Regions from separate parts of the Blautia marasmi genome, predicted to be linked through region 1. Evidence: riboswitches for the same ligand, from Rfam matches in the RefSeq annotation. Region 1 holds a riboswitch; each other region holds the start of a gene.
What was found. A riboswitch is a leader RNA that binds a small molecule or an ion and turns the genes downstream of it on or off. The one in region 1 is predicted to bind thiamine pyrophosphate.

Region 1 (2,246 bases):
TGGGATTTGAGAGGTGCATCGTAAACCGGGACACACAGGGAATTGATGTACATGATCTGGAGCAGACCGGAGCGGATATGGTCTATGTCATGCCCTCCCACCAGTTTCCCATGGGGACGGTCATGCCCCTGAAACGCCGCCTGTCGCTTCTGAAATGGGCCGGGAGGGGAGACCGCTACATCATCGAAGATGACTATGACAGTGAATTCCGTTACAAAGGAAAGCCCATACCTGCCTTACAGGGATTTGATAAGGAAGAGCGGGTCATCTATCTTGGTACTTTCTCAAAGTCTATTGCACCCTCCATCCGGATCAGTTATATGGTACTGCCAAAGAAACTGATGCAGCGGTATCTGAGCGGGGAGAATCCCTTCTCCGTCACGGTTTCCAGGGCGGATCAGAGGATCCTTGAGCTTTTTTTGAGGGAAGGCTATTACGAGCGGCATTTAAACAGAATGCGCAGTCTCTATAAAGGAAAACATGATCTGCTCCTGCACTGGCTGAAAGAGGGCTTGGGAAACGTATGCACCTGTTCCGGTGAAAATGCGGGGGTCCATCTGTTGGTACATTTTAAAAACGGATCATCCGAACAGGAAGCAGTGGAAAGGGCAGCAAAAGCCGGTGTCAGAGTTTACGGATTGTCCGAATTCCTGGTCTGCGGTAAGGCACCTCAAATGCCGGCAACGGTTCTTCTGGGATATGCCACCATGTCGGAGGAAGACTTGGAGGAAGGCATGAAAAGGCTTGTGAAAGCCTGGAATGGAAGAGAAAAGAGTTACTGAGAACGGAGTGGTTACTGTACACGGAGTGAACAGTAACATTAAAAAGCCGGAGGATTGGCTTGACAATTATTTTACAATGAAGTACACTTGAGAAGACAACAGGGGAGCTGGAGAGAAGTCCGGCTGAGAGTAAAACCGTAATCGTTTTTCACCCTTAACCTGATCCGGGTAATGCCGGCGTAGGGAGCATAAGAGAGGCACTGCAGGCCAGTGCGCATTCGTTCTGATAACCAGCTCCTGTTCAGGTAAAACCTGCCGGGAGCTTTTATATTGTAAAAAACCCTGCAGACAAAAAGTGAAACTTATAAGGATTCTAAGGAGGAAAAGAAAAATGAATGCAAGTGTAGCAATCCAGACATTGCCGGAGGCAAAGAATGACGAGGAATTGATCCGTATTGTGGACGAGGTGATTGATTATATTAAGAGTACAGGGCTGAACTACTATGTAGGGCCTTTTGAGACAGCCATTGAGGGTGACTATGATGAACTGATGGATATTGTAAAAGAGTGCCAGCATATTGCAGTCCGTGCAGGTGCGCCTTCCGTTGCGGCCTATATCAAAGTGTCTTATAAGCCAGAAGGAGATGTGCTGACCATTGAGAAAAAAGTTACAAAGCATCACCAGTAAGCTGTGGGCAGCAACCGCCCTTTTTGCGATCCTGCTCATCTGGCAGATCGTCTCCATGGCAGGTCTGGTTCCCAACTTTATGCTTCCCTCGCCGCTGCAGGTACTGAAAGCTTTTGGCAGTGAGTTTCCATTGCTTATGGAAAATTCCGGGGTTACGCTTCTTGAGGCGGCAGCGGGACTGCTCTGCGGTGTGGCTTTTGGGTTTATCATGGCGGTCCTCATGGATCGTTTTGAAAAACTTTACAAAGCCTTTTATCCGCTGATCGTCATCACCCAGACTGTGCCCACAGTAGCCATAGCACCGCTTCTTGTGCTGTGGTTTGGGTATGAGATGCTGCCAAAGGTTATCCTGATCGTAATTGTGACCTTCTTCCCTATCACCATAGGGCTTCTGGAAGGCTTCCGTTCTGCGGATAAGGACATGATGAATCTTTTAAAAAGCATGGGGGCAGGCAATTTTCAAATATTCAGATATATTAAAATGCCCGGTGCCATGGGACGTTTTTTTGCCAGTCTCCGTATTTCCGCTTCCTATTCTGTTGTGGGTGCGGTTATCTCAGAGTGGCTGGGTGGGTTTTCCGGGCTTGGTGTGTATATGATCCGTGTGAAAAAGGCGTTTGCTTTTGATAAGATGTTTGCGGTTATTTTTCTGATATCCATTATCAGCCTTCTTCTTATGAAGCTGGTGGATATCCTGCAGAAAAAATGCATGCCCTGGGAAAAGGCAAAATAAGACAGAAAAGAGAGGACAATAGAGGATGAAAAAGAAGATCTTGGCGGCTTTCCTTGCCGTCTGCATGCTCACATCCATGACTGCCTGCGGCAGCAGTGAGGAC
Region 2 (2,246 bases), 270 kb from region 1:
AAGCTCTGTATCGGGGAACGGGTGCTCTCTCAGCAGATCGCCCTGTCTGTAAAGGGACCAAAAAAAGTCTGTATCACAGGAGCAAACGGCATTGGAAAAACCACACTTCTGCGGAAAATAGCGGAATCCATGCAGGAGAGAACAGACCTGCATGTGGCTTATATGCCTCAGAATTACGAAGAAAAAATGGATGGCAGCAAGACTCCGGCAGAATTTCTGCAAAAAAAGGGAGACAAAGAGGAAATCAGCAGGATCCGCACGTATCTGGGCAGTATGAAATACACGGCAGATGAGATGGACCACAGTATCTCCCAGCTTTCCGGCGGTCAGAAAGCAAAACTGTTTTTCCTGAAAATGAGCCTGGACGGCAGCAATGTGCTTCTTTTGGATGAACCCACCAGAAATTTTTCACCCCTGTCCGGGCCTGTGATCCGAAGACTTCTGGCAGATTTCAAAGGGGCAGTCATCAGTGTATCCCATGACAGAAAGTATATGGATGAGGTGTGTGATACCATCTATGAACTGATGGAAAATGGTCTGGAAAAGAGAAAAGGATAGATAAGACTTTGCGGAACCGTGATATCTTTCAGGGAACTGTTCACTTCGCGTCCAGTAACACGCTTCGCGATGCACAGATATGGAACATTCTGCCCCATATCGCGCTGGCTGCCTCGGGATCTTCATGCTTCCGGCATGAAAACGCCTTCCGGTACAGTGGCCTGTGAACAGCAACCTTTCAGGGGCCGCCACATAGAACAAAGCTGACAGAATTTGACAGGAACAGGTAAGTGTGGTATCCTGATAACCAGTTAAAGTAAAACATGGGCAACTATTCAGTAGGTCTGCGCATTCACTGCGCTGACCGTAAGAAAGTGTACCACGGCCAAGCAAAAATCCCATCGCCAAAGGCGATTTTGCATGGATTTTTGCCTGTAACTGTGAGGGTACTGAACAGTTACAAATATGGATAAGTTTCATCGGGGGAGCCTGTAGCGGCAGGCTGAGAGGAAGTCACCAACTTCGACCCTTTAACCTGATATGGGTAATGCCAGCGTAGGGAGAGATCAAGATTCCGGGAGACGTGTTGGCGTCTCCCTTTTTATGTTTCAGGATACAGAAAGGAGAAAAAATGCTGGGAGAAATACTGGAAAACGTTAGGAGTAAATCGCCTCTGATTCAGAACATCACCAATTATGTAACTGCAAATGACTGTGCCAATATTACGTTGGCCTGCGGTGCTTCCCCAACCATGTCGGACGGGGAGGAGGAAGCAGAGGAGATGGGACGCCTCTGCGACGGTCTGAACATCAATATGGGGACCCTGCATCCCCGTTCCGTGAAAGCCATGCTTTTGGCAGGAAAAAGTGCGGGAAGCTGCGGGCATCCCATTGTACTTGACCCTGTGGGGGCCGGGGCATCCACATACCGCAGGAAGACAGCGGAACAATTACTCAGGGAAATTGCTTTTACCGCCATCCGGGGAAATATTTCGGAAATTAAGACCATTGCCGGGGGCGGAAACAGTTCCAAGGGAGTGGATGCTGATGCGGCGGATGCTGTTACAGACGAAAATCTGGAAAAGACCATAACATTCGCAAAGGATCTTTCAAAAAAGACCGGGGCAGTGATCGCTATCAGCGGTGCAATCGATATTGTGACAGACAAAAACCATACCTACATAATCAGAAACGGGAACCCTGTCATGGCAAAGATCACAGGCTGCGGCTGTATGCTCAGCTCCCTTGCAGCAGCCTATCTGGCGGCCAATCCGGACAGAAGGCTGGAAGCTGTGGCTGCTGCTGTGATCTCCATGGGCCTGTGCGGGGAAAAGGCATTTGAGAAGATGGAAAGCGAGCGCAGGGGCAGCGCATCCTGCAGAAACTATCTGATAGATGAGGTGTATCATTTGACCGGCAGCGAGCTGGAGAGAGGAGCAAAATATGAACTGCGCTGAGAAAAGAGAAATGGTGAGACGTGCCCTGCTTCTGTATGCCGTTACGGACCGATCCTGGGTGGGAGAAAAGACACTTTATGAGCAGGTAAAAGCATCTCTGGATGGAGGCATTACGCTTTTGCAGCTCAGGGAAAAAGAGATGCCGTATGAGGATTTTCTGCGTGAGGCAAAGGATATGAAGGCTCTTGCCGCCAGTTACCGTGTCCCCCTGATGATCAACGATAATGTGGACCTTGCCCTGGCTGTGGATGCGGACGGCGTACATGTGGGGCAGAGCGATATGGAGGCGGGA
Region 3 (2,246 bases), 3.0 Mb from region 1:
ACGCCCGCGGTTTCTATGAAGGACAAAAAGAAAACGGGCAGGAGGATGTTCTGAACCTAGTGCGCTGTGCCTGGGCAGGAAGCCAGCAGTACGGGGCTTTGATCTGGTCAGGGGACATCCACTCCACTTATCAGGATTTCCGCAACCAGATCGTGGCAGGCCTGCAGATGGGTCTTTCCGGAATCCCCTGGTGGACCACAGATATCGGAGGCTTCCATGGCGGCAATATTTATGACAAGGACTTCCAAGAACTGCTGATCCGCTGGTTCCAGTTTGGTGCTTTTTGTCCTGTGATGCGCCTTCACGGCAGCCGCCTTCCGCGCACGCCCCTCTACAAAGCAGACGGGGAGGAGACAGAGGGAACAGGCGCTGACAATGAGATCTGGAGCTATGGGGAAGAAAATTACCAGATCATGAAGAAGTTCATTGAAATCCGTGAGATGATGCGGGATTATACCAGAAGCCTTATGGAGGAAACACACAAAACAGGTGCTCCTGTTATGCGCACTATGTTCTACGAATTCCCGGAGGACTTAAATACCTGGGAACTGGATACCCAGTATATGTACGGACCTGACATCCTGGCAGCCCCTATTGTGGAACCACATGCCTTCAAAAGAAAGGTCTATCTGCCTGAAGGAAGCACCTGGACCAATGCCCATACCGGTGAGATCTTAAACGGCGGACAGTGGACAGAAGCAGAGGCTCCTATTGACTCCATGCCTGTATTTTTAAGGGACGGCAGACAGGAATATCTGATCCATACTATTTGACAGAAAATTAAATGTTGACATTTCTTTCCTGCCGCTATATGATTATGGTAGGAAATATCTGAAAACAATTGAATACGCAAGGGGAGCTGACGCGTCGGCTGAGAGGAAATACGAACGGATTTCGACCCTGGAACCTGATACGGATAATGCCGGCGTAGGAAGCGAACCAGAAGTTTATGTATATTTGGTGCATCCCATCCGGGGTGCACTTTTTTTCTAAAAAGCCCCCTCTATAAACATCTAAAGCCCATATCCGGCCGCTTATCCCCGTATCATTCACAGAAAGGAGAGTTTCATGCAGTACACAACACAGATGGACGCTGCCAGAAAAGGAATCATCACCGGTGAGATGGAAGCAGCGGCAAAAAAGGAACAGATGGATGTACATGAACTTATGGTCCTCATGGCCAAAGGCCAGGCCATCATTCCCTGCAACAAAAGACACACTTCCCTGGAGCCAAACGCCATCGGCTCCATGCTCAGAACAAAGATCAATGTAAACCTGGGCATTTCCAGGGACTGCAAGGACATGGATATGGAGATTGAAAAAGTCAATAACGCGGTAAAAATGGGGGCAGAATCCATCATGGACCTCAGCTCCTACGGTGACACCCACACCTTCCGCAGACGGCTGACAACAGAATGTCCCGCCATCATTGGAACAGTCCCCATCTATGATGCTGTGGTCTACTATCACAAGCCCTTAAAGGAGATCACATCACAGCAGTGGCTGGATATTGTGCGCATGCATGCGGAGGACGGTGTGGACTTTATGACCATCCACTGCGGCATCAACAAAGAAACTGCAGGCAGATTCAAACGGAATAAACGTCTCACCAATATCGTCTCCCGAGGCGGTTCCATTATCTTTGCCTGGATGGAAATGACAGGCCAGGAAAACCCTTTCTACGAACACTACGATGAAATCCTGGATATCTGCCGGGAATATGACATCACCATGAGTCTGGGGGATGCCTGCCGCCCAGGATGCATACAGGATGCCTCTGATATCTCTCAGATCGAGGAGCTGATCACCTTAGGGGAACTGACAAAACGCGCCTGGGAAAAGGACGTTCAGGTTATGGTGGAAGGTCCCGGACATATGCCTCTGGATCAGATTGCGGCAAACATGAAGATTCAGCAGACACTCTGTCAGGGCGCCCCCTTCTATGTTCTGGGGCCTTTGGTAACAGACATTGCCCCTGGCTATGACCATATCACTGCTGCCATCGGCGGCGCCATCGCGGCCACTTATGGAGCCTCCTTTCTGTGCTATGTAACGCCGGCGGAACATCTGCGCCTGCCTAACCTGGATGATGTTAAGGAGGGCATTATCGCTTCCCGCATAGCAGCCCACGCAGCCGATATTGCAAAGGGAGTGAAAGGTGCTGCCGACTGGGACAATAAGATGAGCGCTGCCCGCAAGAGACTGGACTGGGAAGAGATGTTCCGGCTCTGTCTGGACCCGGAAAA

Region 2: linked by a shared signal. The riboswitch ahead of thiM (hydroxyethylthiazole kinase) and the one ahead of C6P39_RS20930 (thiamine-binding protein) in region 1 are both predicted to bind thiamine pyrophosphate.
Region 3: linked by a shared signal. The riboswitch ahead of thiC (phosphomethylpyrimidine synthase ThiC) and the one ahead of C6P39_RS20930 (thiamine-binding protein) in region 1 are both predicted to bind thiamine pyrophosphate.

Annotation. Positions count from the first base shown of each region.
Region 1 covers NZ_OIWX01000001.1:4,795,403-4,797,648, forward strand. The annotation lists gene pdxR (MocR-like pyridoxine biosynthesis transcription factor PdxR) at 1-782, shown strand, start outside; TPP riboswitch at 873-985, shown strand; gene C6P39_RS20930 (thiamine-binding protein) at 1,114-1,410, shown strand; gene C6P39_RS20935 (ABC transporter permease) at 1,379-2,143, shown strand; gene C6P39_RS20940 (ABC transporter substrate-binding protein) at 2,169-2,246, shown strand, end outside.
Region 2 covers NZ_OIWX01000001.1:5,062,082-5,064,327, forward strand. The annotation lists gene C6P39_RS22110 (ATP-binding cassette domain-containing protein) at 1-558, shown strand, start outside; TPP riboswitch at 970-1,079, shown strand; gene thiM (hydroxyethylthiazole kinase) at 1,130-1,954, shown strand; gene thiE (thiamine phosphate synthase) at 1,941-2,246, shown strand, end outside.
Region 3 covers NZ_OIWX01000001.1:1,826,728-1,828,973, forward strand. The annotation lists gene C6P39_RS08125 (glycoside hydrolase family 31 protein) at 1-773, shown strand, start outside; TPP riboswitch at 843-950, shown strand; gene thiC (phosphomethylpyrimidine synthase ThiC) at 1,069-2,246, shown strand, end outside.